DNA from 3 places in the Streptomyces sp. NPDC046915 genome. Region 1 is predicted to be linked to each of the others. Evidence: riboswitches for the same ligand, from Rfam matches in the RefSeq annotation. Region 1 holds a riboswitch; each other region holds the start of a gene.
The links. Region 1 has a riboswitch for thiamine pyrophosphate ahead of thiO (glycine oxidase ThiO). Riboswitches for the same ligand answer to the same signal wherever they lie in the genome.
Positions count from the first base shown of each region.

Region 2: it holds a riboswitch for thiamine pyrophosphate, as region 1 does, so the genes downstream of both, thiC (phosphomethylpyrimidine synthase ThiC) here and thiO (glycine oxidase ThiO) in region 1, are expected to answer to the same signal.
Region 3: it holds a riboswitch for thiamine pyrophosphate, as region 1 does, so the genes downstream of both, ABZ915_RS35280 (thiamine ABC transporter substrate-binding protein) here and thiO (glycine oxidase ThiO) in region 1, are expected to answer to the same signal.

Region 1 is NZ_JBEYXB010000050.1:18-10,518, forward strand. It holds gene ABZ915_RS48205 (thiazole synthase) at 75-869, opposite strand; gene thiS (sulfur carrier protein ThiS) at 872-1,084, opposite strand; gene thiO (glycine oxidase ThiO) at 1,081-2,241, opposite strand; TPP riboswitch at 2,239-2,350, opposite strand; gene ABZ915_RS48220 (hypothetical protein) at 2,403-2,753, shown strand; gene ABZ915_RS48225 (FAD-dependent oxidoreductase) at 2,786-4,036, shown strand; gene ABZ915_RS48230 (Rv2175c family DNA-binding protein) at 4,094-4,459, shown strand; gene thiE (thiamine phosphate synthase) at 4,629-5,282, shown strand; gene metF (methylenetetrahydrofolate reductase [NAD(P)H]) at 5,406-6,329, shown strand; gene ABZ915_RS48245 (hypothetical protein) at 6,386-7,324, shown strand; gene ABZ915_RS48250 (NAD(P)/FAD-dependent oxidoreductase) at 7,344-8,834, opposite strand; gene ABZ915_RS48255 (TetR/AcrR family transcriptional regulator) at 9,236-9,865, opposite strand; gene ABZ915_RS48260 (YhgE/Pip domain-containing protein) at 9,916-10,501, opposite strand, start outside.
Region 2 is NZ_JBEYXB010000003.1:496,638-507,138, reverse strand. It holds gene ABZ915_RS10495 (cytochrome ubiquinol oxidase subunit I) at 1-779, opposite strand, end outside; gene hisC (histidinol-phosphate transaminase) at 927-2,006, opposite strand; gene ABZ915_RS10485 (LacI family DNA-binding transcriptional regulator) at 2,446-3,558, shown strand; gene ABZ915_RS10480 (metallophosphoesterase family protein) at 3,838-4,911, shown strand; gene ABZ915_RS10475 (hypothetical protein) at 5,094-5,957, shown strand; gene thiC (phosphomethylpyrimidine synthase ThiC) at 6,013-7,797, opposite strand; TPP riboswitch at 7,790-7,946, opposite strand; gene ABZ915_RS10465 (YibE/F family protein) at 8,019-9,458, shown strand; gene ABZ915_RS10460 (SsgA family sporulation/cell division regulator) at 9,555-9,992, opposite strand; gene ABZ915_RS10455 (IclR family transcriptional regulator C-terminal domain-containing protein) at 10,092-10,501, opposite strand, start outside.
Region 3 is NZ_JBEYXB010000017.1:82,641-93,141, reverse strand. It holds gene ABZ915_RS35285 (iron ABC transporter permease) at 1-1,051, opposite strand, end outside; gene ABZ915_RS35280 (thiamine ABC transporter substrate-binding protein) at 1,102-2,184, opposite strand; TPP riboswitch at 2,274-2,381, opposite strand; gene rlmN (23S rRNA (adenine(2503)-C(2))-methyltransferase RlmN) at 2,406-3,512, opposite strand; gene ABZ915_RS35270 (hypothetical protein) at 3,568-4,254, opposite strand; gene ABZ915_RS35265 (phosphatidate cytidylyltransferase) at 4,366-5,553, opposite strand; gene frr (ribosome recycling factor) at 5,553-6,110, opposite strand; gene pyrH (UMP kinase) at 6,253-7,011, opposite strand; gene tsf (translation elongation factor Ts) at 7,227-8,063, opposite strand; gene rpsB (30S ribosomal protein S2) at 8,240-9,178, opposite strand; gene ABZ915_RS35240 (peptidoglycan DD-metalloendopeptidase family protein) at 9,462-10,040, shown strand; gene ABZ915_RS35235 (helix-turn-helix domain-containing protein) at 10,084-10,501, opposite strand, start outside.

The DNA of each region.
Region 1 (10,501 bases):
CCGCCACCTCCTACGAAGCAGCGGTCAGTCTCGCGTCATTCCTGCTCTGGGCAAGATCCGTTTGAAGACGGACCCTAGAAAGCGGGCCGCTCCGGATCAAGCACAGCCAAGCCCTCCGCAGGAGAGGACGCCGAGGCGAAGTGCCGCCGAGGGATCCGCCCCGCCCGCCGCGCCAGCCGCCCGGCCTCGACCGCCCGCCGCATCGCCTCCGCCATCAGAACCGGCTCCTGCGCCCGAGTGACGGCCGAGGCCAGCATCACCCCCGCACACCCCAGCTCCATCGCCAGCGCCACGTCCGAGGCCGTACCGGCGCCCGCGTCCAGGATCACCGGCACGCGCGCGTGCTCGACGATCAGCTGGAAGTTGTGCGGATTGCGGATCCCCAGCCCGGACCCGATCGGCGACCCCAGCGGCATGATCGCCGCACAGCCCACGTCCTCCAGCTTCCGCGCCAGCACGGGATCGTCATTGGTGTACGGCAGCACCGTGAACCCGTCGTCGACCAGCGTCTCCGCCGCCTCCAGCGTCTCGATCGGATCCGGCAGCAGCGTGCGCTCGTCGGCGATGACCTCCAGCTTCACCAGATCGCCGCCCAGTGCTTCCCGTGCCAGCCGGGCGGTGAGCACGGCCTCCCCGGCGGTGAAGCACCCCGCCGTGTTCGGCAGCACCCGGATGCCGAGCCGCTCCAGCACCGACAGCACCGAGCCGTGCACACCGGGGTCCACCCGCCGCATCGCCACGGTCGTCAGCTCCGTGCCGGAGGCGACCAGCGCCCGCTCCAGCACCTCCAGGCTGGGCGCACCGCCCGTACCCATGATCAGGCGGGACGTGAAGGACGTACCGCCGAGGACGAAGGGGTCGTCGGCCATGGTCAGCCTCCCTGGACGGCGGTGAGGACTTCGACGCGGTCACCCTCGGCCAGAGCCGTGGCGGGCCACTGCGCGCGCGGGACGACGGTTTCGTTGAGCGCGGCAGCCACGCCGCGCGGCGCCGCGGTGAGGGACTCGACGAGAGTGTCGAGAGCGGTGCCGGGGGCGACCTCCCGGCGCTCTCCGTTGACGGAAATGGTGACCGGGTTGTTCATACGGGCTGCTCCGTGAGTGCCGTGCTGAAGCGCTTGAGGGTGAACGGGCGGGCTTCCTCGGGCAGTTCACCGGTGGTCAGGGCGTGCGCCAGGGCGTCCCCGGTGACGGGCGTGAGCAGTACGCCGTTGCGGTAGTGCCCGGTGGCCAGCAGCAGGCCGTCCAGACCGGTCGGGCCGAGCAGCGGCGCGTTGTCGGGCGAGCCGGGGCGCAGGCCGGCCCGGGTCTCCGTGAGCGGCAGCTCGGTGATGCCGGGCACCAGCTCGTGCGCGTCGCGCAGCAGCTGGTACACCCCGCCCGCGGTCACCGTGGTGTCCCAGCCCAGCTCCTCGCTGGTGGCCCCGACGACCAGCTCGCCGTTCTCCCGGGGCACCAGGTAGACATGGCTGCCGCGGACCACGGCCCGTACGGTCCGGCTGAGGAACGGTGCGTACCGCTCCGGCACGGCGAGCCGCACCACCTGCCCCTTCACCGGCCGCACCGGCGGCAGCAGGTCCTCGGGCAGGCCCGCGAGCCGCCCGCTCAGGCTCCCGGCGGCCAGCACCACCTGGCCCGCGCGCAGCACGCAGCCGTCCGAGGCGGTGACGCCGGCCGCCCGGTCCCCTGCGACGTCGAAGCGTTCGGCCCACACCCGGTGGAAGACCACCCCGGCCCGCTCGCACGCGGCGACCAGCGCGGCCGACAGCCGGCGCGGGTCGATCTGGTGGTCGCCGTCCACCCGCAGCCCCCCGCGCACCCCCGGCGCCAGCAACGGTTCGAGGCGGCGGCACTCCCGCCCCGACAGCCATTCCGACTCCAGGCCCGACCGGTGCTGAAGGGCGTGCAGCTCGCGCAGGTGGGCGCGGTCGTCGGCGTCCAGCGCGACGGCGAGCGTGCCGCATCTGCGGTAGCCGAGGTCGAGGCCGGTGAGCTCGGTCAGCTCGGCCGCGAAGTCCGGATAGCGGCGGGCCGACGCCAGGTTCAGGCCGAGCAGCCGCTGCTCGCCGTGGTGCAGCTCCGTGACGGCGGCGAGCATCCCGGCCGCCACCTGAGCGGCCCCGCCGCCGGGCTCGGGGTCCACCACGGCCGTGCTCAGGCCGCGCTGCGCGGCCCGCCAGGCCGTGACCAGGCCGATGATCCCGCCCCCGATGACGAGGACGTCGGACGTACGTGACGACATGGGCGTCCAGCCCCTCCCTTCGCCGGCATGACCCGGATCAGGTTCGTACGGTCGGAGGCCGCCAGCCTCCCTCTCAGCCCGGTGCGTCCGGGCTCCCGCGAGTGCTTGTACGGTGGCCACCCTAGCCCGCAGCGCACCGACTCGTAAGGAGGCCTCCGCCGATGGCCCGCTCGCTCGACGGTCTGATCCTCGCCCCCGTAGCGGACCAGGCCCCGGGGCAGGTGGGGACGCGCACCCGGTTCGCGTACCACGAGAAGAACGGCGAGATCTGGGCCGAGTACGCGGGCGGCGATGTCATACGCGGGTCTCTGGTGGGCACCCGGGAAGGGGACCGGCTGGACTTCCGGTACGTGCAGCTGAAGCGGGACGGCACCACCTCCTGCGGACACTGCGCGTCCACCGTCGTCGAGCTGTCCGACGGCCGGGTGCGGCTGGAGGAGACCTGGGAATGGGAATCGCAGCCCGGAGCGGGTACGAGCGTTGTGGAGCAGGTCACTGAGCACGCCCCCTGACTGACGAACAGTCAGTTGACTATGGTGATCGAGTGAGCGAGCAGACGCGGGAACAGGGCACGTCACAGGCGCGGCGCGTGGTCGTCGTCGGCGCGGGCATGGCCGGGGTGCAGACCGCGGTCGCCCTGCGCGAACAGAGCTTCCGGGGCACCGTGGCGCTGATCGGCGCCGAACCCCACCAGCCGTACGACCGGCCCCCGCTGTCCAAGGCCGTGCTGCTGGGCAAGGCCGAGGGTTCCGCCTTCGACGTCGACTTCGACGCGCTCGGCATCGAACTCCTCCTCGGCCGCGAGGCGCTGGGCGTGCGTCCGGGCGACCACGAGGTCGACACCGAGGCGGGGCCCGAACCGTACGACGTCCTGGTCCTGGCCACCGGCGCCGAACCGGTCCGGCTGCCCGGCACGGAGGGCGTCTCCGGCGTGCACCTGCTGCGCACCCTCGACGACGCCGAACGGCTGCGGCCGGTACTCGCCCGGCAGCACGACATCGTGGTCGTCGGCGCGGGCTGGATCGGCGCCGAGTTCGCCACGGCGGCCCGTGAGGCGGGCTGTGCGGTGACGGTCGTGGAGGCGGCGGACCGCCCCCTCGCCGGCGCGCTCCCGGCCGAGGTGGCCGCGCCGATGGTGTCCTGGTACGCCGACAGCGGCGCCGTGTTGCGCACCCACGCGCGCGTGGAGCGCGTCGAGCCGGGCGCGGTGGTGCTCGACGACGGCTCGCGGGTGCCCGCGGGCGCCGTCGTCGTCGGCATCGGCGCCCGCCCCGCCACGGCGTGGCTGGCCGGCTCCGGCATCGAACTCGGCGCGCACGGCGAGGTGGTGGCCGACGAGCACCTGCGGACCTCCGCCCCGGACGTGTACGCGGTCGGCGACTGCGCCTCCTTCCCCTCCCGCCGGTACGGGGAACGACTGCTCGTCCACCACTGGGACAACGCCCTCCAGGGCCCGCGCACGGTCGCCGCGAACATCATGGGCGAGACCCCCGCGGTCTACGACCCCGTGCCGTACTTCTGGTCCGAGCAGTTCGGCCGCTTCGTCCAGTACGCCGGTCACCACGGCGCGGCCGACCGCACCCTGTGGCGCGGCGATCCGGCCGGCCCCGCGTGGACGGTCTGCTGGCTGAAGGAGGACCGGCTGGTGGCCCTGCTCGCCGTGGGACGCCCGAGGGACCTGGCCCAGGGACGACGGCTGATCGAGGCGGGCACACCGATGCGGCCGGAGATACTGGCCGACCCGGCGAGGCCCCTGAAGAGCGCCACGGCACCGGGCCCGGGACCTGGCAAATAGCCCCGGGTGGACCGCCCTGACTTCCGAGTGTCAGTGGCAGATGGCAGGCTAGATCCCGTGACCGAGATTGACGCGAAGATCGATGCTCTCGTCCCCGCCTGGCTGAACCTGCCCGACATCGCCGAACAGCTCGGCGTCGAGGTGACACGTGTGCGGCAGCTGGTCAAGGAGGGCCAGCTCATCGCCGTACGCCGTGGTGAGAACCGGGCGCTGCACGTCCCCGCCGCCTTCATCGACGGGGACAAGGTCGTCAAGGGCCTGTCCGGGACCTTGACGCTCCTCAGGGACGACGGCTTCACCGACGAAGAGATGCTGGAATGGCTCTTCACCCCGGACCCCAGCCTCCCCGGCACCCCCGCACAGGCCCTGAGCGAGAATCGCGGCACGGAGGTGAAGCGCCGCGCCCAGGCGCTCGCCGTCTGACCCGGACCATCCGAACCGAACACCGTCCGGCGTACGGGCCGCGGCCCCGGGGCCCCGGCCGCGGTGAGTCACGTCCGCCCGCACCCCTGGGGGAGCGGGCGGCCGGTGACCGGCCCGGCCATCGGCCCGTACGCCGCCGACCGCGCACCGACAACGGGGGGACCCACGCATGTCCGACACCGCCACCGCCCGGGGGCGCCTCGCCGACGCCCGGCTCTACCTGTGCACGGACGCCCGGAAGCGGCAGGGCGACCTCGCCGAGTTCCTCGACGCGGTACTGGCCGGCGGTGTGGACATCGTGCAGCTGCGGGACAAGGGCATGGAGGCGGCCGAGGAACTGGAGCACCTCGCGGTCCTCGCCGACGCCTGCGCCCGGCACGGCAAGCTGCTCGCGGTCAACGACCGCGCGGACATCGCCCACGCCGTCGCCTCGGACGTGCTCCACCTCGGCCAGGGCGACCTCCCGGTCCCCGCGGCCCGCGCGATCCTCGGCGCGGACGTCCTCATAGGCCGTTCCACGCACGCCGAGGCCGAGGCGGAGGCCGCCGCCGTCCAGGAGGGCGTCGACTACTTCTGCACCGGCCCGTGCTGGCCCACCCCCACCAAGCCCGGCCGGCACGCCCCCGGCCTCGACCTGGTCCGGCACACCGCCGCGCTGGGCACCGACCGTCCCTGGTTCGCCATCGGCGGCATCGACCTGGGCAACCTCGACGAGGTCCTGGACGCGGGGGCCCGCAGGGTGGTCGTCGTACGGGCGATCACGGAGGCCCCGGACCCGGGAGCGGCGGCGGCGGAGTTCGCCAAGCGGCTCCGGCAGGCGTGACGCGGCGCCCACCGGGGTCCACCAGCGTCCACCTGTGTCCAAGGGATGGACAACGGCCCGGCAATTCGGGCAAATAACCGAACCCCGGTTGGGGGACCGGCCGCCCCTGGCTAACCTGCCGGTATGGCCCTCGGAACCGCATCAACCAGGTCCGATCGCGCGCGTACGGTGCGTGACATCCTCGGCACCGGCAAAACGACGTACTCCTTCGAGTTCTACGCGCCCAAGACCCCCCAGGGCGAGCGGAACCTCTGGAACGCGCTGCGCCGGGTCGAGGCGGTGGCGCCGGACTTCGTCTCCGTGACGTACGGCGCCGGCGGCTCCACGCGCGCCACCACGGTCAAGGAGACCGAGCAGATCGTCGTCGACACCACGCTGACGCCGGTCGCCCACCTCACCGCGGTCGACCACTCCATCGCCGAACTGCGCAACATCATCGGCCAGTACGCGGACGCCGGGATCCGCAACATGCTGGCCGTGCGCGGTGACCCGCCCGGCGACCCGATGGGTGACTGGGTGCCGCACCCCAAGGGCCTGACCTACGCGGCCGAGCTGGTCCAGCTCATCAAGGAGTCGGGCGACTTCTGCGTGGGCGTCGCCGCGTTCCCGGAGATGCACCCGCGCTCCTCAGAATGGGACACCGACGTCACGCACTTCGTCGACAAGTGCCGGGCCGGCGCCGACTACGCCATCACGCAGATGTTCTTCCGGCCGGAGTCCTACCTGCGCCTGCGTGACCGGGTGGCCGCGGCGGGCTGCGAGACCCCGGTCATCCCCGAGGTCCTGCCGGTGACCAGCGTGAAGATGCTGCAACGGTTGCCGAAGCTCAGCAACGCCGTGTTCCCGTCCGCCCTGAAAGAGCGGATCCTCACAGCCAAAGACGATCCGGCGGCGGTACGCTCCATTGGTATCGAATTCGCCACGGAGTTCTGCGCACGGTTGCTGTCCGAGGGAGTGCCCGGACTGCACTTCATCACGCTCAACAACTCCACGGCGACGCTGGAAATCTACGAGAACCTGGGCCTGCACCATCCCCCGCAGGCCTAGACCGGCCGCCCCGCGATACGACACACTGCGTAGCGGCCACTGGGAGAGGGGCGTACATGGGCTGGACGGTCCTCTACATCGCGTTCGGCATCGTCGCGCTGTGGTTGCTCGGTGAGGTGCTGCTTCAGTACAAGGCGCGGCTGCGCTGGCGGCTGCTCGCCTTCGTCGGCTTCCTCGGTGTCGTGCTCGGTGTGCTGATCCCGTCCGTGCCGGTCATCGGCCTGGGCGCGGCCGCCTTCGCGGTCGGGCAGACCTACGTCACGCTGTCGTTCCGCCGCGGCTTCGCCGCGGGCTGGGCGGTCAGCCGTCCGGAGCCCGGCGCCACCGGCAAGAGCAAGAGCAAGCGCCGCCGCGGCGAACCCGAGCCCCAGGACCCGGCCCTGGAGGTCTCCGACCTCCAGGGCGCGCGGGCGGCCGGCTACGGCGACGACAGCCCCGGCTACGGCGACGACTACGACCGCGACGACGTCTTCAACCCCGCCGCCCGCTCCGCCGGGCCCACGGCCGCCGAGACCACCGCGGTCTACGAGCCGCAGCCCATGCCGGACGAGACCGGTACGTACGGCATATACGGCGACTCCTTCTCGGGCTCCGCCCAACCGTCCGCCGCCCAGCAGGACACCTACGCGACGGCCGCCCAGGGCACCGACCAGTCGTACGCGTACGACTACTCCGGCTACGGCCAGCAGCAGCAGTACGGCTACGAGGCCGGCGGCCAGCAGCAGTACAGCGGCTACTCCGACCCCTACGGCGGAACCGGTTACGACCAGACGTACGGCGGCCAGCAGTACGACCAGCAGGGTTACGGCCAGGGCCAGAGCCAGGGCCAGTACGGCACCGGCGGCTACGGCGAGACCCCCGCGGACGGCGTCTGGGTCCCGCAGCAGCGCACCGACGGGTCCTACGGCGGTGAACTCCCCACCGAGCAGCCGTACCCCTACCAGACGGGCGGTCAGCAGCAGGGGAACGGGTTCGACGAGCAGTACCGATTCTGAGCCTCACCGCTCGAGGGACTCACTGCGAGCCGCGGAAGTCCGGCCCCTCCACGATCAGCCCCGCCACCAGCGCGCCGGACATCCCGGCGTGGGGGAGTCCACCGCCGGGGTGTGACCAGCCGCCCACCCGGTACAGGCCCGGCAGGCGTGTGGTGTTCGCCGGATGCAGGAAGCGGCCGTCCGCCGCGGCGAGCGCGGGAGCGGGGACGGCCCCGGAACCCGTCTCGGCCGCGGTGTCACCGGGCGTCCGCACCTCGTGCCAGATCAGCCGCTCGCGCAGGCCGGGAACAGCGGCCCCGGCGGCGTCCAGGACGAGGCCGGTGAAACGCCGGACCGTGCTCTCCTGCTCCCAGCCCGCCTCCGTCGGCACCATGGCCTGGACGACCACCGACTCGTACCCGCCCTCCGGACGCGAGGAGGGGTCGTCGGGCCGCAGCACGGTCACCGTGGGCCGCGCGGGGTCCGGCGCGTGCACGACCGTGCGGTGCGCGGCACCGGGCTCGCGCTCGCCGCGCAGCGCCAGCAGCACGGTGAACCGGCCCGTACGGGGCGGCACGGTCTCCGCGCGCACATCCCCGTCCGCGTCCAGCGGATGCCCCGTCAGGCCCCGCAGCCGCACCGGGTCCACGTCCGCCACGACGTGGTCGGCCTCGGCCACCGTCCCTCCCCCAGAGCCGAAAGCCGGGGAGGTGCCCCCAGCGAACTCCACCCCCGCCGCCCGGCCGTCCTTCTCCAGGATGCCGGTGACCTCCGCGCCGAAGGCGAACTCCACCCGGCGGGCCAGGCACCGCTCGTACACCGCGCGCGCCAACTCCCGTATGCCGCCGCGCACATACCAGGTGCCGAAGGCGTGCTCCAGATAGGGCAGCACCGCCGCGCTCGCCGGAGCCAGCCGGGGATCGAGGCCGTGGGCGAGCGCGTGGCTCTCCAGGAGCGCCGCGAGACGCGGGTCGCGCAGCTCCCACTCCCCGACCTCGGCGAGCGTGGTGGCCCGGCGGGTGCGCAGCAGCCGCTTGTGCGGAACGGCGGGGTAGGGCTCACGCTCGGCCAGCACGCGCCAGTTCGGCCACAGGGGCTCTTCCAGCAGCGGACGCCGGGTGCGGTCCCAGGCCTCGCGCGCCCGCACCAGGAAGTCCCCCCAGCGCCCGCCCGCGCCCGCGCCCAGTGCTTCGTCCAGGGCGGTGACGACACCCGCGCGCGAGGCGTTCGGCAACGACACCTCGGTGCCGTCCGCGAAGACGTGCCGGGACGACGGGTCGACCTGCACCAGCTCGACGCAGGCCTCCAGCGGCTCCTTGCCGGTCTTGACGAACAGGTCGCGGTAGACCGCGGGCAGGGGCAGCAGTCCGGGGCCGGTGTCGAAGCGGAACCCGTCCCGCTCGAACCGGCGCACCGCACCGCCGTACGTCTCCGTACGCTCGTACACCGCCACCCGGTGGCCCGCGACGGCCAGCCGGGCGGCGGCCGCCATCGCGCCCATCCCGGCGCCGATCACCGCAATCCGTGCCATGCCTGCGACCTTAGCGACCGCCACCGACAATCCCGGCCACGGGCTGGGGATGAGCGCGCAGGGCTGAGTATCCGTACCTAGTGCATGAGATGAGTACGCGCACGGATGGGCTGCCACCTGCGCGAACGAGAGAGTGGAGGCACGGAGAAGGGGCGCGGCTCCGGCACCGGCGACACGGGGCGCCGGAACGGAGCGGCCCTCGATCCGCTCCTTCCGCCGATTCCGTCGGCGGAAGCGAGGCACGGGGGGTACCCGGGGGACGACCGAACGGGGGCCCACGGGGGGACGTACGGGGGAGCACGAAGGAAGCGCCGGTTCGAGGTGGCCCGCGGGGGACGCGGCCACGACGGACCGGCGCTTTTCCGTGCACGCACGCGTGCGGCTGCTGCCGGGGCGCCGGCTCAGCCCTTCCCGCTGACCCGCCCCTGGAGCAGCCGGGACAGCGCCGCGTGGACGTCGTCCAGGGACCGCTCCGGCTGGAACGACTTCCAGTCCAGCGCGGCCACCAGCACCATGCCGACCAGCGCGGCCGCGGTCAGCTGCACGTCGATCTCCTCGCTGAACTCGCCGTTCGCCACGCCCTCGCGCAGCACGCCCTCCACGACGGCGACGGCCTCCTGCCGGACCACCATCAGCGTGGACTGCCAGGCGCGGTTGGTGCGCCACAGCTCGGCCACGTACAGCTGGGTGAAGGCCGGATAGCGGTCGATGAAGACCAGCCCGGCCCGGACCATCGCGTCCAGGGCGTCGACCCTGCTGCCGCCCTCGCGTGCCGTCCGCTCGGCCGCCTCGCGCAGGGACGCGGTGAGGAGGCCGACGCCGTGCCGCAGCAACTCCTCGAAGAGAACCGACTTGCTCGCGAAGTTGTAGTAGACCGTGCCCTTCGCGACCCCGGCACGCTCGGCGATCTCGTCCACCGTGGTGGCGGAGAAGCCCTGTTCGGCGATGAGCGTGACGGCAGCCTCGTAGAGCTTCTGCCGGGTGGCCTCGCGGCGCGTGCTGCCACCCGACGTGGCGCTGCTGCTTTCCATGGCGTCGATTCTCACAGGAACGGCGTCCGAACGGGGCACGAAAGGGGAGGTCACAGGCTCAGCTCGGGATGCAGCCGGTCCAGGGTCCACACCTGGTGGCGGCGGGCCGACAGCGCGGTGAGCGCGAGGGCGCCCGCGGTGAACGCCGTCAGCACGCCGCAGGCCAGCCACACCGGGCCGAGGCCCCCGCCCGTGATGAGCCTGCGCAGTGCCTGCACGACGTAGCTCATCGGCAGGAAGGGGTGGATCGCGTCGAAGAAGCGGGGACTGGTCTGCACCGGGTAGGTACCGCCCGCGGAGGTCAGCTGGAGCATCAGCAGGGCGAGCACCAGGATCCGGCCGGCCGCGCCGAAGCGCGCGTTCAGCCACTGCACGATCGCCCCGAAGCAGGCCGCCACCAGGAACAGGAAGCCCACCGTCCCGGCCGCCCGGGTCATCTCCAGGCCGATCGCCCAGTGCAGGACGGACATCAGTGCGGCCGTCTGGAGCACCCCGATCGCGGCCACCGGCAGCCAGCCCGCCAGCGCGGTCCGCCAGGCGGACGAGCCGGCCGCGAGGGCACGCCGGTTGAGCGGCGGGATCAGCATGTACGCCACCATGGCGCCCACCCACAGGGACAGCGGGATGAAGTACGGG
Region 2 (10,501 bases), on a different contig from region 1:
TCGGCGGCCGCCATCTTCATCGGCTGCTGCTTGAACATCACCTTGCCGAGGGTGTCTCCGCTGACCGCCGTGAGCAGGCCCGCGATGACGACCGTGACCAGGCCGAGCCGCAGCGAGGTCTTCATCTCGCGGACGTGCTTCTTGCGGGTGAGGTGGTAGGCGGAGATGCCGACCATGAAGGCGCCGCCGGTCAGGAAGGCCGCGGAGAGGGTGTGAAAGGCCTGGCTGAGCGCGGTGTTCTGGGTCAGCACCGCCCAGAAGTCGGTGAGTTCCGCGCGGCCCTTCGCCTTGTTGATCCGGTAGCCGACGGGGTGCTGCATCCACGAGTTGGCCGCGAGGATGAAGTACGCCGACAGGACCGTGCCGAGCGAGACCATCCAGATGCAGGCCAGATGGATCTTCTTGGGCAGCTTGTCCCAGCCGAAGATCCACAGGCCGATGAAGGTGGACTCGAAGAAGAACGCGATCAGGGCCTCGAAGGCGAGCGGGGCGCCGAAGATGTCGCCGACGAAGCGCGAGTAGTCGGACCAGTTCATACCGAACTGGAACTCCTGCACGATGCCGGTGACGACCCCCATCGCGATGTTGATCAGGAAGAGCTTGCCCCAGAACTTGGTGGCCCTGAGGTACTTCTCCTTCTCCGTGCGCACCCACGCCGTCTGCAGCCCGGCCGTGAGGGCGGCCAGTGAGATCGTCAGGGGGACGAACAGGAAGTGGTAGACGGTGGTGATGCCGAACTGCCAGCGCGCCAGCGTCTCCGGCGCCAAAGCCAACTCCACGTCGCCGGCCTCCTTACTCGACAGGCTTGTGAATGCGTTCACATTCACAAGCCATTATGACGCATGGCCGTCCGACACCGGAGAGGGGGGTCCTTCAGCCGGGCCGACCGTTCCCACCAGGCAGGATCCGGCCGGCCCGTGGCCCGTCTAGGACTCCTTGCGGAACGCTTCCGCCACCTTCAGGAAGATGTCGTTCGCCTCGGTCTCCCCGATGGTCACCCGCACACCCTCGCCCGGGAACGGCCGGACCACGACACCGTGCTGCTCAGAGGCCTCCGCGAACGCGACCGTACGCTCCCCCAGCCGCAGCCAGACGAAGTTGGCCTGGGTCTCGGGCACGGTCCAGCCCTGGGCGCGCAGCGTGTCGACCACGCGGTTGCGCTCGCACACCAGCGAGCCGACCCGGCCGAGCAGCTCGTCCTCCGCGCGCAGCGAGGCGATCGCCGCCTCCTGCGCCAGCTGGCTCACGCCGAAGGGCACCGCCGTCTTCCGCAGCGCCGCCGCCACCGGCTCATGGGCGATCGCGAAGCCGACCCGCAGCCCGGCGAGACCGTACGCCTTGGAGAACGTCCGCAGCACGCAGACGTTCGGCCGGCTCCGGTAGAACTCGACACCGTCGGGCACCTCGGGGTCCCTGATGAACTCCCGGTAGGCCTCGTCCAGCACCACCAGCACATCGCGGGGCACCCGGTCGAGGAAGCGCTCCAGCTCGGCCCGCCGCACGACGGTGCCCGTCGGGTTGTTGGGGTTGCAGACGAAAATCAGCCGGGTCCGGTCGGTGATCGCGTCCGCCATCGCGTCCAGGTCGTGCACATCGCCCGGCGTGAGCGGCACCTGCACCGACCGCGCCCCGCTGATCTGCGTGATGATCGGGTACGCCTCGAAGGACCGCCAGGCGTAGATCACTTCGTCGCCCGGCCCGCTGGTGGCCTGGATCAGCTGCTGGGCGACGCCCACGGAGCCGGTGCCGGTGGCCAGGTGGGAGACCGGCACGCCGAAGCGGTCCGACAGCTCCTCCATCAGGCCGGAGCACGCCATGTCCGGGTAGCGGTTGAAGGAGCAGGCCGCCGCCGTCACGGTCTCCATCACCCCGGGCAGCGGCGGGTAGGGGTTCTCGTTGGAGGACAGCTTGTACGCGACCGGGCCACCGGCCGCGGCGGGCTTGCCCGGCTTGTAGGTGGGGATACCCTCCAGCTCGGCGCGCAGCTTGGGGCTCGTCTCGCTCACCGCAGTCCTCCTCGCGACCACCGGCGGACCGTCAGCGCCGCCGGCTTCCAATACTCCTCACCTTAAGAGGATTCGGCGTTTCTGCGTACAGCTGAGCGATGACCTCCTGCGGCTCGCCGCACCATGCGCTCCGCCACACCGGCATCACGGGCATCACCACCCCAAGGCGTACGTATCGGGGGCGCGCCGCACATATATCTATGCGCCGGTGGCTCGCGCCCTGGCGCGCATCACCCATGAAGGTGAGTTGAGACCTCTTCGAGACATCGGACACTTAGCAGGCCTATCCGCGCCGACAAGTCACGTCTTGCCTTTGGAACGTTCAACTACCTTTGTTTCCAAGGTAGTTGACCCTCTATGACCATGCAGAAACGTGCCTGTCAACGCGTGCATATGCGTCCGCACTACCCCACCGCATGAGCCCTACTATCGGCTCGCCATGACAGCAGCAGGGAAGCACCAGGTGAGCCGCGCGGAAACCTCACGTCGAGGCAGTCGGCCGGGCCGGGCGGGCATCAGAGACGTCGCCGCCGCCGCCGGGGTCTCCATCACAACCGTCTCCGACGCCCTCAACGGCAAGGGCCGGCTCCCGGACGCCACCCGCCGCCATGTCCGCGAGGTCGCCGACCGGCTGGGGTACCGTCCCTCGGCCGCCGCCCGCACACTCCGTACCGGCAAATCCGGTCTGATCGGCCTGACCGTGACGACCTACGGGGATGAACCTTTCACCTTCACCGAGTTCGCGTACTTCGCCGAGATGGCCCGCGCGGCCACCTCGGCCGCGCTCGCCCGCGGCTACGCCCTCGTGATCCTGCCCGCGACCTCCCGCCACGACGTGTGGTCGAACGTCGCCCTGGACGGCACGGTCGTCATCGACCCCTCCGACAAGGATCCCGTGGTCAGCGAGCTGGTCCGGCAGGGCCTGCCGGTCGTCTCGGACGGCCGCCCCGCCGGATCCCTCCCGGTCACCGCCTGGGTCGACAACGACCACGAGGCCGCGGTCCTCGGCATCCTCGACCACCTCGCCGCCGCCGGGGCCCGCAGGATCGGCCTGCTCACCGGAACGACCACGGACACCTACACGCACCTGTCGACCAGCGCGTACCTGAACTGGTGCGAGCGGGTCGGCCAGGACCCGGTGTACGAGGCCTACCCTGCGCACGACCCCTGCGCCGGCGCCGTCGCCGCCGACCGGCTGCTCGCCCGGCCCGACCGGCCGGACGCCGTCTACGGCCTGTTCGACCCGAACGGCACCGACCTGCTGGCCGCCGCCCGCCGCTACGGCCTGCGCGTCCCGGACGACCTGCTCCTGGTCTGCTGCAGCGAGTCCACCGTGTACGCCAACACCGAGCCGCCCATCACCACGCTCTCCCTCAAGCCCCGCCGCATCGGCACGGCCGTGGTCCAGTTACTCATCGACGCCATCGAGGGCGTGGATTCGGACCACCCGGTGGAGCAGGTGATACCGACGGAGCTGATCGTGCGCACCTCCTCCCAGCGCCGGCCTCCCCGCACCACCATCAGCCCGCCCCGCGCGCCGGAGAGGAGCTGACGGCCGGCCCCGGCGCCGCGACGGAGGAGAAGTGTCCGGAGACCCGCCGACGGCCCGAGGGGGGACCGCAGGCGGCCGGCATCGGGATCAGCAGTCGGCCGAACCCCGGCCCAAACGGGGCGAAAGCCGCGGTGAACCGGCGTCTCGCTCCGATTCACCACCCCTGGGTCATCACACGGCGCGATCCGCATTCCTATGATGGGCCCACGACACCGCGGGGGCCGCTGCGACCAGGCAGTCCGATGCGGTGCAGATGCGGCGCGATGGTGGAGGGGTCTGATGACTCAGGGGGCCGGTCAGGGACCCGAGGTGGAGCGGACGGCGACGTTGCGCGACTTCCGGGTGCCCGCGTACGTCAACGAGACCGGTCCGTACGTGCGCAGCACCCATCCCGGCGACACCGCGCCCGCCGTCGAGGAGGCGTACCCCGAGGGGTACACGCCCACCGAGCGCGACCTGCCGGTCATCAACCGTGGCGACACCGTCCAGGTGACCGTCGAGCCCGGCCCCGCACCGGCCGTGCAGCCCAACACCGGGCCGGGCCCGCTGTACGTCGTCGGCGACGTGCACGGCTACCTCGACGAGCTGATCGCCGCCCTCCAGGAGAAGGGCCTGATCGACGCCGCCGGCCAGTGGTGCGCGGGCACCGCCCGGCTGTGGTTCCTCGGTGACTTCACCGACCGCGGCCCGGACGGCATCGGCGTCATCGACCTGGTCATGCGGCTGTCCGCCGAGGCCGCCGCGGCCGGCGGCTACTGCAAGGCGCTCATGGGCAACCACGAGCTGCTGCTGCTGGGCGCCAAGCGGTTCGGCGACACCCCCGTCAACTCGGGCGCCGGCACCGCCACCTTCCAGGCGGCCTGGCTGCTCAACGGCGGCCAGAAGACCGACATGGACCGCCTCCAGGACCACCACCTGCAGTGGATGGCCCGCCTGGACGCCGTCGAGGAGGTCGACGGCTACCTGCTCGTCCACTCCGACACCACCGCCTATCTCGACTACGGCGACTCCATCGAAGGGGTCAACGACACCGTCCGCGAGACCATCACGCGCAACGACGCGGACGAAGTCTGGGACCTGTTCCGCAAGTTCACCAAGCGTTTCTCCTTCCGCGAGGGCGGCGCCGAAGCAGTGCGCTCCCTCCTCGATACGTACGGCGGCACCCGCATCGTTCACGGCCACAGCCCCATCCCCTACCTCCTGGGCGAGGTCGGCTCCGAGGACGAGGACGAGGACACCGGCCCCGTGGTCGAGGGACCCCACGTCTACGCGGACGGGCTGGCCATCGCGATGGACGGCGGAGTGACCATGGCCGGAAAGCTGCTGGTCCAGCAACTTCCCCTGGGTGGCTGAGCGTTCGCCGGGCAGGCGTTCACCCGGCGGCGTTCGTGCAGGCCGGCACCCAATTTCTGGCAACCCCCTGTCACCACGCGCCGTGACGGCTCTACCATCGGCTTATCCGTAGCAGGCTCCCCTCCGTTTCTGCCCGACGGCTCGTCGACGTGCGAGCCCCAAGCCCTACGGAGCATCGGGGGATGCACATGAACAGCGTTCCGCAGCACCTGCTGAGCGAGGACCGCCAGGAATACGAGCGGATCCTCGATGAGGCGCTGCGCTCCGCACCACACCGCCCGGAACTGGCCGCTGTAGGACAGCGGCTCAACCCCGAACAACTGCGCACCATGGCGCTCAACGCCACCGCACTCATCACGGCGGCCGCAGCGACCGAGTACCAGCACTACGTGAAGGTCCGCGAGGAACTGCGCCGGCCGGCGCCGCCCGTCCCGTCCTCCGTACCCCTGTCCGAGCCCGCGGAGCCGGTCACGGGTCCGATGGGACTGGCCACCTCCCTGGGCGAGGCCGCCGAGACCGCCGGCGCGGGCGCCGTCGCCGTCGTCGCGGTCCTCGCTCCCGTGCTCGCCGGCACCGCCGCGGCGATCTTCCTCCTCGTCGGCTACATATTGAAAATGCTGGACCCGGCTCCGGCCTTCGCCCAGACGATGATCACCACCGGCTGGGTGTTCGGCGCCATGACGGCGGCCGCAATCCTGGTCGCCGCCGTCGGCCTGCTCCTCACCGCCCTGCGCAACAACCCCTCGCTCGACGGACCCCATGGGGAGGCGACCGAGGAAGTGACCCGGGCCAGGGAAGCCTGGCACGAGGCCCTGCTGGAGCGCGGCATCCTGCCCTTCCTCCAGGAAGCGCTCGCCACCCCCGGCACCGGCGCACTGCACCGCATGACCCCGCCGGGGCCGACCGGACGCATGCCCCGGCTCGGCTACGGCCGACCGGGATTCAGCAGCCCCGACGACGGCACCACCCCTGGCCCGCGCCCGAGCTTCAGCAGCCCGGACTACACGAGCCCGGACTTCGGCGGCCCGGAGCACCAGCCGGAATGACCCCCGGCTTGCGCCCCCGGCCGGGGGCGCAAGCCGGACAGGCGGCGCCTCCGCGTCAGTCCACGACCGGCAGATAGACCCGGTTCCCCGCTGCCGCGAACTCCTTCGACTTCTGCGCCATACCCTCCTCGATCTCGGCCTGGCTTCCACCGTGCTCACGCCTGATGTCGTGTGAGATCTTCATGCTGCAGAACTTCGGCCCGCACATGGAGCAGAAGTGGGCCGTCTTGGCGGGCTCGGCCGGAAGCGTCTCGTCGTGGAACTCCCGTGCCGTGTCCGGGTCGAGGGCGAGGTTGAACTGGTCCTCCCACCGGAACTCGAAGCGGGCGTCGGACAGCGCGTCGTCCCATTCCTGGGCACCCGGGTGCCCCTTGGCGAGGTCGGCTGCGTGGGCGGCGATCTTGTAGGTGATGACGCCGGTCTTGACGTCGTCACGGTTGGGCAGGCCCAAGTGCTCCTTGGGCGTGACATAGCAGAGCATCGCCGTGCCCCACCAGGCGATCATCGCGGCACCGATGCCGGAGGTGATGTGGTCGTACGCCGGTGCGACGTCTGTCGTCAGCGGGCCGAGCGTATAGAACGGAGCTTCATCGCAGATCTCCTGCTGAAGGTCGATGTTCTCCTTGATCTTGTGCATCGGGACGTGTCCCGGGCCCTCGATCATGGTCTGTACGTTGTAACGCTTGGCGATCCGGTTGAGTTCCCCGAGAGTTCGGAGTTCCGCGAACTGGGCCTCGTCGTTGGCGTCCGCGATCGAACCGGGCCTGAGCCCGTCGCCCAGCGAGTACGTGACGTCGTAGGCGGCGAGGATCTCGCAGAGCTCCTCGAAGTTCTCGTACAGGAACGACTCCTTGTGGTGCGCCAGGCACCAGGCCGCCATGATCGAGCCGCCGCGCGAGACGATGCCAGTCTTGCGGTTCGCGGTCAGCGGCACGTACGCCAGACGCACACCGGCGTGGACGGTCATGTAGTCCACGCCCTGCTCGGCCTGCTCGATGACCGTGTCCTTGTAGACGTCCCAGGTCAGTTCCTCGGCCTTGCCGTCGACCTTCTCCAGTGCCTGGTAGAGCGGCACCGTGCCGATGGGGACGGGGGAGTTGCGCAGCACCCACTCGCGGGTGGTGTGGATGTTGCGGCCGGTGGACAGGTCCATGACCGTGTCGGCGCCCCAGCGGGTCGCCCAGGTCATCTTCTCGACCTCCTCCTCGATGGAGGACGTCACCGCCGAGTTGCCGATGTTGGCGTTGACCTTCACCAGGAACCGCTTGCCGATGATCATCGGCTCGATCTCCGGGTGGTTGACGTTGGCGGGCAACACGGCCCGGCCCGCCGCGATCTCCTCGCGGACGACCTCGGGAGAAACGTTCTCCCTCAGCGCCACGAACTCCATCTCGGGCGTGATCTCACCTCGACGGGCATAGGCGAGCTGGGTGACCGCCTGGCCGTCCCGGCCCCTGCGCGGCTGGCGGGGCCGTCCGGGGAAGACCGCGTCGAGGTTGCGCAGGCCACCCCGCGGCGAGGTGTGCTTGATCCCGTCGTCCTCAGGACGGACGGGACGGCCCGCGTACTCCTCGGTGTCACCGCGGCCGATGATCCAGTTCTCCCGCAGCGGCGAAAGACCCCTGCGGACGTCGGTCTCGACGAGTGGATCGGTGTACGGGCCGGAGGTGTCGTACAGCGTGACCGACTGCCCGTTGGTGAGGTGCACCTGACGGACCGGCACCCGCAGGTCGGGGCGTGAGCCCTCGACATACCCCTTGTGCCAGCCGATGGACTTCCCGGCCTCCCCGTCGCTGGAGAGCTGCGTGGAGGCAGGCGTGCGTGCGTCCTTGTTGGTCATAAGACCTACTCCCTACGCCGGCATTACCCGGTAACAGGTTCGGCGGTCGACGCAGCGGTTTCCGTCTGTCGGTGTTCCACGTGAAACATCGCGAAGACGGAGGTCAGCGCCCTCTCAGCCCGGTGCTCCGAGCTCCCGCGTGTGCAAAGGTGCCTCCACGCTAGCGTCATTTGTGGCGCGGTGAACAGTGCGCCTCTGCCCGTTCTTGCAATCATCGGGCGGTGACCACGACGCAACAGCCTCCGTACCCGCCCACCGAGCCGCCGCACAGGCACCGCCCTGGCGACGGCTCAGAATTCGGTCATGACGCCGGTGAAGGGCACGGGCGCGGCAGAGGAGACGGACACGGCGGGGGACACGGGCACTCCCACAGTCACAGCCACGGCCCCGCGACGCCGGTCTCCAAGCATCTGCGCAGGGTCATCGCGGCCGTTCTGATCCCGTTCACCGCGGCGGTAGCGGTCGGGCTCGTGGTGCTGTGGCCCGGCGGCGCCCCTCCGCACCAGCGAACGGGGGTCGGCTTCGACCGGCAGACGCAGCAGGCGACGGTCGCCAAGGTCGTCGAGGTCAGCTGCAAGTCGGCGAACGCCTCCGGGGGCACCCCGGCCGGCGACGCCTCCACCGCCGAGGGCAGCTCCACGCAGCAGAAGGCGAGTGGCACCTGCAAGAAGGCGACGATCCGGGTCGACACCGGCAAGGACAAGGGCCGTACGTTCACGGAGATCGTGCAGCCGGACCAGCCGCGGCAGCTGCACCAGGGCGAGAAGGTCGTGGCCGCCTACGAGCCCTCGGCGCCGAAGGACCTGCAGTACTCGGTGACCGACGTCAACCGGCGCTTCCCGATGGCGCTGCTGGCCGGGCTCTTCGCCCTCGCCGTCGTGATCGTCGGGCGGATGCGTGGCGTCATGGCACTGGTCGCGCTGTCCATCAGCTTCCTGATCCTCAACTTCTTCATCCTGCCCGCGATCCTGCACGGATCGGACCCGCTGATCGTGGCGGTCGTCGGCTCCAGCGCCATCATGCTGATCGCGCTCTACATGTGCCACGGTCTGTCGGCCCGTACGTCGGTGGCGGTCCTCGGCACGCTGGTCTCGCTGTCGCTGATCGGCGTCCTCGGCAAGCTGTTCATCGGCTGGGCGGCCCTCACCGGCAACACCGACGACAGCACCGGTCTGATCCACGGCCTGTATCCGTCGATCGACATGAGCGGTCTGCTGCTCGCCGGTGTCATCATCGGGTCGCTCGGTGTCCTGGACGACGTGACGGTGACCCAGACCTCGGCCGTATGGGAGCTGCACGAAGCCAATCCGTCGATGGGCCGGCGGGGTCTGTACCGTGCGGGCATCCGTATCGGCCGCGACCACATCGCATCCGTGGTCAACACACTCGTGCTGGCCTACGCGGGTGCCGCGCTGCCCCTGCTGCTGCTGTTCTCCATCGCGCAGAGCAGTGTGGGCACGGTCGCCAACAGCGAGCTGGTGGCGGAGGAGATCGTGCGCACGCTGGTGGGCTCGATCGGTCTGGTGGCCTCCGTACCGGTCACCACCGCCCTCGCGGCCCTGGTGGTGGCGGCCGATCGTCCTGGAGCGGAGCCGGCCGTGGCCACCGTGACCTCGTCGCCCCCGGCACGTGGCGGACGGGGCAGGCGCAGGAAGCGGTGAGGATCCGTCAGGAGCTGGCGAGATCTGCGGAGAAGCGTTACTGCAAGCTCCCCGGTGCCGAGGCGCAGCGTCCGGGCCGGGTCCTGCCGTAACGCTTCAGCCGGCGCTCTGTTCCTCGGCCAGGATGCGGTCGAGGGCCTCGTCGAGGTGGGCGTCGAAGTCGGCCAGCGCCCCCTCCTGCCCCAGCGGCACCAGCTTGTCCGTACGGTCGAGGAAGGCCACCAGCGGGGGCGTCGAGGAGCGGAACAGGGCCTGGTCGGCACCGACCTGAAGCCGGATCAGCACCTCGCCCAGCGCCTCGGGGCCGGCGGGCGCGATGCGCACATCGCCGTCGCCGCACGGCCGGCCCACCCCGTCGATCAGCAGCTCGCGCCCGAAGGCCCAGGTCACCGGGGCATCACCGGGCAGGTGGAAGGTCAGCCGCACGGCATAGGGATCGCATGTCTCGTATCGCAGTTCCACGGGGATGCGGAAGGAGAGCTCCTCCGACACGAGAAAGCTCATCATGACTTCTGCCTGTACGGACTCGCGCATCGCCCATCCCGTCATAGGACACCGACTGGCCGGTAATGACCCCTTTGACACTGATGAAATCTTGCTGAAAGTACACAAGAGATCACAAGGAGTGAGTTTTCAGATACTGATAGAGAGCGCGATCGAGCCCAGATGCCGTCCGACCTCTCTCTGGAGCCGCTGGACCGCGGGCAGCAGCCGGTCGGCCTGGTGGGAGGGCAGGGAGAGGGCCATCGTGGCAGCCGTGGTGCCGACGGTGATCGGGATCGCGGCGCAGACCGTGCCCAGCGCGTACTCCTGCCGCTCCGTCGCCGGTTCCATCCGCCGGATCCGCTCAAGGCGCCGCAGCAGGGAGCGGTCGTCGCGCACCGTGTACGGCGTGAGGGACTGCACGGGGTAACGGTCGAGGTGGTCCCGGCGGGCCTCCTCGTCCAGCTGGGACAGCAGACACTGACCGATGGCGTGCGCGTGCCCGGTCTCGCGGAAGTCGGCCCACTCCTCGACCGCGGGGTTGCCCGGGGTGTCGGAGA
Region 3 (10,501 bases), on a different contig from region 1:
CGGCGGCCAGACCGCCGACAGCCAGGGCGATGGCGGTCGCGGCGACGGCGTACTGGAGGGAATTGGTGATCGCGTTGATCGGCGCCACCAGGAACATGCCGCCGCCGTCGTCGGTCAGCGCCCGGTAGTAACCGAAGCCCGGCGCGTCCAGCGAGCGCGACACCAGCACGGCGAGGGGCAGCACCAACAGCAGGGCGACGGTGGCGAGGACACCCGCCAGCAGCGCCCACTGACCCGCGCCGCGCGGCCGACGGGCGGTCACGGCGGCGTCCACCAGCCGCAGCGCGGTCTCCCGGCGCCGTACCGTCCAGGCGTGCACGGCGAGGATCACGCCGACCGCGAGGAACTGGACCAGGGTGAGGACGGCGGCCGTGGCCAGGTCGAAGACTTCGGAGGTCTGCCGGTAGATCTCCACCTCGACGGTGGAGAAGGTGGGCCCGCCGAGGATCTGGACCACGCCGAAGGAGGTGAAGGTGAACAGGAACACCATCAGGGCGGCGGCGGCCACCGCGGGTGCGAGGGCGGGCAGCGTCACCTTCCGCCAGGCGCGCAGCGCGGACGCCCCCAGCATCCGGGCGGCCTCCTCCTGACGCGGGTCGAGTTGTGCCCACAGTCCGCCGACCGTCCGTACGACGACCGCGTAGTTGAAGAAGACGTGCGCCAGCAGGATCGCCCACACGGTGGTGTCCAGCCGCACGCCCCACAGTTCGTCCAGCAGCCCGCCGCGCCCGACCAGCGCGAGGAAGGCGGTGCCGACGACGACGGTCGGCAGCACGAACGGAACCGTGACGACGGCCCGCAGCACCTGCTTGCCGGGGAAGTCCAGGCGGGCGAAGGCGTAGGCGGCGGGCAGCGCGATCAGCAGGGTGAGCGCGGTGGAGGCCAGCGCCTGCCAGGTGGTGAACCACAGCACGTGCCCGATGTCCGGCTGGGTGACGACGTCCGCCATCCGCCAGAACTGCCAGACGCCGTCCACCTTCAGCCCGCGGGCCACGATCGCGGCCACCGGCCAGGCGAAGAACACCGCGAAGAACGCGACGGGCAGGGCCATGAGGCCGAGCCGCGCCGCGGTTCCCCGCCTGATACCCCGCCTGGGCGTGGCTACTTCAGTACCAGCGACGTCCACGACTTGACCCACTGGTCGCGATGGGCGGCGATCTTCTCGGGGGCCATGGTCTCGGGGGACTTGGCCTGCGGGCCGTACTTCACGAAGTCCGGCGGCACCTGGGCGGCCTCGCGCACCGGGTAGACGAACATGTTGAGCGGCATGTCGTCCTGGAACTCCTTGGTGAGCAGGAAGTCGAGGAACGCCTTGCCGCCCTTGGTGTTCCCCGCGTTGCTCAGCAGCCCCGCGTACTCGGTCTGCCGGAAGCAGGTGCCGTACGACACCCCGGTCGGGGCGGTGCTGGGCCGCTTCTTGGCGAAGATCACCTCGGCGGGCGGGGAGGAGGCGTACGACACCACGAGCGGCCGGTCGCCGCCGGCCTTCCTGCCCTCGGAGGAGCCGGAGAACTCCTGGTAGTAGGCCTGCTCCCAGCCGTCGACGACCTTGACGCCGTTGGCCTTCAGCTTCTTCCAGTAGTCCTGCCAGTCGCCGTCCCCGTACTTCGCGGCGCTGCCGAGCAGGAAGCCGAGGCCGGGTGAGGAGGTGGCCGCGTTCTCGGTGACGAGGAGGTTCTTGTACTCGGGCTTGGCGAGGTCGGCGAACGACTGCGGCGGTGTGAGCTTGTGCTCGCTGAAGTACGCCTTGTCGTAGTTGACGCAGATGTCGCCGGTGTCGACGGGCGTGACCCGGTGCTTGTCCTGGTCGACGCGGTACTGGGGCAGGATCAGGTCGGAGCCCTTGGGCTCGTACGACTGGAACAGCCCCTTGTCGAGGGCCCGCGACAACAGGGTGTTGTCCACGCCGAAGAAGACGTCGCCCTGCGGGTTGTCCTTGGTCAGGATCGCCTTGTTGACGGCCTGGCCCGCGTCGCCGTCCTTCAGGACCCGGAGCTTGTACCCGGACTGCTTCTCGAAGTCCTTCCGCACGTTCTTCGACACGGCCCACGAGTCGTGGCTGACGAGGGTGACGGTCCTGGAGTCCGCCGAACCCTTCCCGTTCGACGCCCCACACCCCGTCAGAACGGGCAGCGCCACGAGACCGAGCCCTACGGCCACGGCCACGAAGGTCTTGTTGTGCACTGGATTCCTCCTGGGGTTGACCAGGAAGAGACGCGGCCCTGCCCGGGACCCGCGGAGGAATCCGCCGGTGCCCGGGCAGGGCGCAACAGCTCGAGTGATGACCGAACTCCCTACCCAGAATGACCTGGGCGAGGTTCAGAGGGTCTGCGGCCCGGTTGCCGCACTCTCAGCGCTGTGGCGCTCCCCTGTCGGAATATGAAGATGTACTTGACGCCCACAGACTACCGCTCGGTGGCCGCCAGCTGACCACAGGCTCCGTCGATCTCCTGCCCACGGGTGTCCCGGATGGTGACGGGCACTCCGTGCGCGGCGATGGCCTCCACGAAGGCCTTCTCGTCCTCCGGCCGCGACGCGGTCCACTTGGAACCCGGCGTCGGGTTCAGCGGAATCAGATTGACGTGCACGGGCCTGCCCTTGAGCAGCCGCCCGAGCCGGTCACCGCGCCAGGCCTGGTCGTTGATGTCCCGGATCAGCGCGTACTCGATGGACAGCCGCCGGCCGGACCTGGCGCTGTACTCGAAGCCGGCGTCCAGCACCTCGCGCACCTTCCAGCGCGTGTTCACGGGTACGAGGGTGTCGCGCAGCTCGTCGTCCGGCGCGTGCAGCGAGATCGCGAGCCGGCACTTGAAGCCCTCGTCGGAGAACCGGTGGATCGCCGGGACGAGCCCGACGGTGGAGACGGTGATGCCGCGCTGCGACAGCCCGAGCCCGTCCGGCTCGGGATCGGTGAGCGCCCGGATGGCACCCACCACGCGCTTGTAGTTGGCGAGCGGCTCGCCCATCCCCATGAAGACGATGTTGGACAGCCGCGCCGGTCCGCCGGGCACCTCTCCGTCCCTGAGCGCCCGCATCCCGTCCACGATCTGATGGACGATCTCGGCGGTGGACAGATTCCGGTCGAGCCCCGCCTGCCCGGTCGCGCAGAACGGGCAGTTCATCCCGCAGCCCGCCTGCGAGCTGATGCACATGGTGACCCGGTCCGGGTACCGCATCAGCACCGACTCGACGAGCGTCCCGTCGAACAGCCGCCACAGCGTCTTGCGGGTGGTCCCCTGGTCGGTCGACAGATGCCGCACCACCGTCATCAGCTCCGGCAGCAGCGCCTCCCGCAGCCTGTCGCGCGAACCGGCGGGGATGTCGGTCCACTGCTCCGGGTCGTGCGCGTACCGCGCGAAGTAGTGCTGCGAGAGCTGCTTGGCGCGGAACGGCTTCTCCCCGATCTCGGCCACCGCCTCCTTGCGCTCGGCAGGCGTGAGATCAGCGAGATGCCGCGGCGGCTTCTTGGCTCCGCGCGGCGCGACGAAAATGAGTTCTCCGGGCTTAGGCATGGCCTTACCAGTGTCGCAGATCGACTTGGGTGGCCCGGGACGAGTGGTGGGGCGGTCAGGCCGGGCCTGTTCCCAGAGTGTCGCGGAGTTCTGCGATGTCGCGTTCCAGGTCGCGGTACTGGTCGCTGACCCTGCGGTCCTGGGTGGGGATCACCCGGCCCTCGTCCAGGGCGGTGAGCCGGTCGCCGAGGGCGGCGAGGGTCGCCTGGCGGCCGAACCAGCCGGGGGCGCCCTGGGTCGCGTCCAGTTCCTTCTGGGCCGCGCGGAAGGCGGCGTGGACGCGTTCGCGCAGGGGGATCAGGTCCTCGCGCAGGCGGTGGGTCTTCTCCCGCAGCTCCAGCATCGACTCGATGAGGCCCGCGAACGACTCCCCGATCTCCGCCATGCCCTGGGCGTGCGCCACGAGTTCCTCGAGTGCCGGCATGATCTCGTCGAGGTCGTTCTCGTCCTTGCCGACGAGCAGCGCCCGCGTGTCGCCGTACTCCTCGGACATCCGGTCGATGTCCCCGAGGATCCGCGCGGCCACATCGGTCTGCTGCCGGATCGCGTCGACGGGCATCCCGTCGCGGTGGCCGAGCAGTGCGGCGATCTCCGCGAGCTCCTGCGCCAGCTGCTCCCGCATGTCCAGCAGCGCCTGGTGCGTCTCGTCGGCGGAGTCGATCGTGGACCTCAGACTCCCGGCGAGCGCCTCGACCGCGTCGGCCGCCTCCTGCTCCCGCTTGGCACGCCTACGTCCCCACACACGCCTCACCCCTCCCGGACACGGATCACGGCGGAATGATCATATGTTCGGAAGGGGTGGTTGCGGGATCCTCGGACGCGATCGCCGGTACGGACGGTGCAGAAGCGACGGTCAGCCGGATCCCACGAAGATCACCAGAAGAAGCCACACCACCGGAGCCGTCGGCAGCAGCGAGTCCAGGCGGTCCATGATGCCGCCATGACCGGGGAGCAGCGTGCCCATGTCCTTGATGCCCAGGTCGCGCTTGATCATGGACTCGCCGAGGTCGCCGAGGGTGGCGCTGACCGCGACCGCCAAGCCCAGCAGGAGGCCCTGCCACCAGGCGCCGTCGTCGATCAGGAACTGCATGCACAGCGCGCCCGCGACCATGGCGAACAGCACCGCGCCGAGCAGGCCCTCGCGGGTCTTGCCCGGGCTGATGCGCGGGGCGAGCTTGTGCTTGCCGAAGCGCCAGCCGACGGCGTACGCCCCGGTGTCGCTGACGACCGTCAGGAGGAGGAAGGTCAGCACGCGCCACGGGCCGTCGCCGGCGGTGAGCATCATCGCGACGAACGTGGCCAGGAACGGGACGTAGAAGGCCGCGAAGACGCCCGCCGTGACGTCCTTGAGGTAACCCTCCGGTGGTTCGGTCATCCGCCAGACCAGTGCCGCCAGCGCGGTCAGCGCCATCGCCACCCAGGCGCCCTCGGCACCCCGGACGTACCCGGCGACGACCATCGCCGCACCGCCGACGGCCAGCGGGACCAGGGGCGCCTTGATGCCCTTGCGCTCCTGAAGCCTGCTGGTCAGCTCCCACAGGCCGACGACGACGGCGACCGCCACGACGCCGACGAACACGGCCTTGACGATGAACAGGGACGCGACGATCACCACGCCGAGCCCGACGCCCACCCCTATGGCCGAGCTCAGGTCCCGGCCCGCACTCTTCTTCTGCGGCGCGGGGGCCGGCTGCGGGGCGTCGGGCATGGGCTCCGGATTCTGCGGCGCCGCCCCGTCGGGCGACGTCCGCGGCATGTCATACGGCCCGTAGGACTGGGCCTGCGGCTCGTCGCGGAACAAGGGGCCGCTCAGCCGAGCGGCCCCCCGGTCGTCGTCCTGGTGTCCGCCACGAGGGCCATGAACGGGTACGTCGGGCACGGCCGGCATGGGGCGAGTCTGCTGCGCGTCATGCGCATCGTACGCGGGGCCCGCCGGGGCAGCCCCCCGGACCGGTCCCTGGTCGGTGGGCCCCCAGTACCCGGCCTGTGACCCGGCTTGTGACCCGGCTTGTGGCGGAGCGCCCCAGGAAGAGTCGTTCATCAGACCTCGAGCAGTTCCGCTTCCTTGTGCTTGAGGAGCTCGTCCACCTGGGCCACGTACTTCGCGGTGGTGTCGTCGAGTTCCTTCTCCGCACGGCGGCCCTCGTCCTCGCCGACCTCGCCGTCCTTGATCAGCTTGTCGAGGGCGTCCTTGGCCTTGCGGCGCACCGAGCGGATCGACACCCGGGCGTCCTCCGCCTTGCCCTTGGCGACCTTGATGTAGTCGCGGCGGCGCTCCTCGGTGAGCTCGGGGAACACCACGCGGATGATGTTGCCGTCGTTGCTCGGGTTGACGCCCAGGTCGGAGTCGCGGATCGCCTGCTCGATGTTGCGCAGCGCGCTCTTGTCGAACGGGGTCACGACGGCCATGCGCGGCTCCGGTACGGAGAACGAAGCCAGCTGGTTGATCGGCGTCAGCGCGCCGTAGTAGTCGGCCACGATCTTGTTGAACATGGCGGGGTGCGCACGGCCGGTGCGGATCGCGGCGAAGTCCTCCTTGGCGACCACGACGGCCTTCTCCATCTTCTCCTCGGCCTCGAGGAGGGTCTCTTCGATCACCACTTGCTCCTGCGTGTCTTGAGTAGGCCCGGCTGCGGTTCCTTGGCGGTGGCGGCGGCCGGCTGCGTCGCGTCTTCTTCCTGCACGGTTCCCGACCGGCAGGACATTGTCCATCCCCCGGCCAGGTCCCGGGGTGGTCCGGTCAGGCCCGGCTGCCCTGATCACCCACGAGCGTGCCGATCTTCTCACCCTTGACGGCTCGTGCGATATTCCCCTCGGCCAGAAGCTCGAACACGAGGATCGGCAGCTTGTTGTCACGGCACAGGGTGATCGCGGTGGCGTCGGCGACCTTGAGGTCGCGGGTGATGACCTCGCCGTAGCCGAGGGCGTCGAACTTGACGGCGTCGGGGTTGGTCTTGGGGTCGGAGTCGTAGACCCCGTCCACGCCGTTCTTGCCCATGAGCAGCGCCTCGGCGTCGATCTCCAGGGCGCGCTGGGCGGCGGTGGTGTCGGTGGAGAAGTACGGCATGCCCATACCGGCGCCGAAGATGACCACGCGGCCCTTCTCCAGGTGGCGCACGGCGCGCAGCGGGATGTACGGCTCGGCGACCTGGCCCATGGTGATGGCGGTCTGGACCCGGCTGTCGATGCCCTCCTTCTCCAGGAAGTCCTGGAGGGCGAGGCAGTTCATCACGGTGCCGAGCATGCCCATGTAGTCGGAGCGGGCGCGGTCCATGCCGCGCTGCTGGAGTTCGGCGCCGCGGAAGAAGTTGCCGCCGCCGATGACGACCGCGACCTCCGCGCCGTCGCGCACGACGGCCGCGATCTCGCGGGCGATCTTGTGCACTACGTCGGGGTCGACGCCCAGGCCCCCGCCACCGGAGAAGGCCTCTCCGGACAGCTTCAGCAGAAACCGGCCGCGCACTTTGCCGTCGTCGCTCTTCTGGGCCTTGGTGGTCATGGGGATCCCGCCTCTGTTACGTGGTGCACATACGAAGAAGGCCACTGCCGGTTGGGGTCGCTTTTCGCTCCCATGCGCGGCAATGGCCTCCTCGTCAGATCTGCTGCCGTCCGCCACGTGCCTGGGTGTGGCGGTGTGCGCGGACGACTGCTGTCGACCCTATCGAGAATTCCCCGAGGATTTCTCCGTGGGCCGCGCGTCGATCGCGGACGGACTCAGATGCCGACCTTGATGCGCGAGAAGCGCTTCAGGGTGACACCGGCCTCGTCCAGAATCTTCTGGACGGACTTCTTGTTGTCCAGCGCATACGGCTGGCCGAGCAGCGTGGCGTCCTTGAAGAAGCCGTTCAGGCGACCGTCGACGATCTTGGCGATCGCGGCCTCGGGCTTGCCCTCGGCGCGGGTGGTCTCCTCGGCGATGCGACGCTCGGACTCGACGATGTCGGCCGGCACGTCCTCCTTGGCGAGGTACTTCGGCGCGAAGGCGGCGATGTGCTGGGCGATGCCCTTGGCGACCTCGGCGTTCGGCTTGTCGAGCTCGACGAGGACACCGATCTGCGGGGGCAGGTCGGGCATCGTGCGGTGCATGTAGGCGGTGACGTAACCGTCGGAGAACTGCGCGAAGCGGTCCAGGACGATCTTCTCGCCGAGGTTGGCGTTGGCCTCGTCCACGAACGCCTGGACGGTCTTTCCGGCCTCGATCTCGGAGGCGAGCAGGGCCTCGAGGTCGGCCGGGGAGGTCTTGGCGACGTGCTCGGCGATGGCCGTGGCCACGGCCTGGAACTTGTCGCCCTTGGCGACGAAGTCCGTCTCGCACTTCAGCTCGACCAGGACACCGGAGGAGTTGTCGTCGGCGATGATGGAGACCACGGCGCCGTTCTCGGCGGAGCGGCCCTCACGCTTGGCGACGCCCTTCTGGCCCTTGATGCGGAGCGCCTCGACGGCCTTCTCGACGCTGCCCTCGGCCTCGTCCAGCGCCTTCTTGCAGTCCATCATGCCGGCGCCGGTGAGCTCACGGAGCTTCTTGACGTCGGCGGCGGTGTAGTTCGCCATGAGTCTGTGAGTCTTTCTCGAAGTCTTGGGAGATCGGAGATTGGCACGGTCTGCGGGTCCACATGTAGTCATGGATCGCGGACACCGTGCCGACCTACGGGTGAACAGCGGGGGCGGACTTCACCGCGCCGGAGGGGCTGTCGGATGCAGTGCCGCCCCCGCCGTCAACACGGTTGTCAGGCCTGCTCGCCCTCGGCGGCCGGGGCCTCGGCGGCGGGCGCCTCGGCAGCGGGAGCCTCAGCGGCCGGAGCCTCGGCAGCGGGAGCCTCGGCAGCGGGAGCCTCAGCGGCCGGAGCCTCGGCAGCGGGCGCCTCGGCGGCGGCCGGGGCCTCCTCGGCCTTCTTCTCGCCCTCGAGCAGGTCGCGCTCCCACTCGGCCAGCGGCTCGCCGGCGGCCTTCTCGCCCTTGTCACCGGTGGCGACGCGCGAGCGGCTGATGAGGCCCTCGGCGACGGCGTCGGCGATCACACGGGTGAGCAGGGTGACGGAGCGGATCGCGTCGTCGTTGCCCGGGATCTTGTAGTCGACCTCGTCGGGGTCGCAGTTGGTGTCGAGGATGGCGACGACCGGGATGTTCAGCTTCCGGGCCTCGCCGACCGCGATGTGCTCCTTCTTGGTGTCCACGATCCAGACGGCGCTGGGCACCTTCTGCATCTCGCGGATACCACCGAGGGTCTTCTCCAGCTTGGCCTTCTCGCGCGAGAGCACGAGAAGCTCCTTCTTGGTCAGACCGGAAGCGGCGACGTCCTCGAAGTCGATCTGCTCGAGCTCCTTGAGGCGCTGCAGACGCTTGTAGACGGTGGAGAAGTTGGTGAGCATGCCGCCCAGCCAGCGCTGGTTGACGTAGGGCATGCCGACGCGGGTGGCCTGCTCGGCGATGGCCTCCTGCGCCTGCTTCTTCGTGCCGACGAACATGACCGTGCCGCCGTGGGCGACGGTCTCCTTGACGAACTCGTAGGCGCGGTCGATGTACGACAGCGACTGGAGCAGGTCGATGATGTAGATGCCGTTGCGCTCGGTGAAGATGAAGCGCTTCATCTTCGGGTTCCAACGACGGGTCTGGTGACCGAAGTGGACGCCGCTCTCCAGCAGCTCCCGCATCGTGACGACGGCCATGGCCGTATCTCCTTGAATTTCTCGGTTGTGCCGCGGATGCCGGACGGCTCCCGCGCCTGACGCCCACGACGCGCCGTTGCCACATGAGGACCGAGGGGCGCTGATACGAACGGACCGTCGCCGGCCGCGCCTCGTATCGGGGCGTGCGAAGTCGACCCGGTGACCCGGATCGCCACAAGAATTGTACGGGACCGGCGAGGCGCCGGGTGACGCCGCTGTCCACAACCGGTGAGTTGTCCACACGTCCCGGCCATGACCGCGGGGGTGCGGGACGGTTTGCCGCATGCGAGCGAAACGATGTGCGGGGGTGCGGCTGCTCCTCGCGCCGGCCCTGACGGTGACCGTCCTGACGCCCCTGGCCTGGGCCGACTCCCCGGCTCCCCCGGTCCCTGCGGCCCCGCGGGCGCGGGTGCCGGCGATCGGCCGGGCCTGGCCGGTGGGCACCCGCCCGGCGGTGGTGCGCGGCTGGGAACCTCCGGCGACGGTGTACGGCCGCGGCCACCGGGGCGTGGACCTGGCGGCCCCCGCCGCGGCTCCGGTACGGGCCGTGGCGGCGGGCCGGGTGTCCTTCGCCGGGCGGGTGGCGGGCAGGGGTGTGGTGTCCGTGGAGCTGACCGGCACCGGCCTGCGGACGACGTACGAGCCGGTGACGCCCTCGGTGGAGAAGGGGGACGAGGTGGCTGCGGGCGAGGTGGTGGGCAGCACGGAGGCGACGGGCGGTCACTGCGCGGGCGGCTGCCTGCACTGGGGCCTGCTCAGCGGCGACACCTATCTGAACCCGCTGTCACTGCTCCCCCCGTGGCTGCTGCGCGGGGGCCCGTCGAGACTGCTGCCGGTACTGGGCGTACCGCTGCCGGCGTAGCCGCGGCGAGCCGTGCCCACCCCCACGGCGACCTCGGCCGCCCTCAGCCCCGTACACCCCGCAGCGCCATCCCCACCGCGGCGTCCGTGATCGCCTCGGGGTCCTCCGCCGCGCCGAGCTCGATCCGCCGCACCGCCACGTCCACGACGCCCTGGAGCAACATCGCCGCCAGCCGGGGCTGCGCATGCCCCATCTCGCCCAGCGCCTCGACGATCATCGCGACGAGCCCGCCGTGCGCCGCCCGGATCTTCTCCCGCGCCCCCGCGTCCAGCTCGCTCGCCGAGATCGCCACGACGGCCCGGTGCCGCCGGTCCCCCACCAGGGCCAGCTGCCGGCGCACATACGCCTCGACCTTGCCCTCGGGTGTCTCCGCCCGCTCCATCGCCGCCGCCACCTCGGCCGCCCACACCGGGAAGTCGGCCTCGCACAGCTCCTCGACCACGGCGGCCCGCGAACGGAAG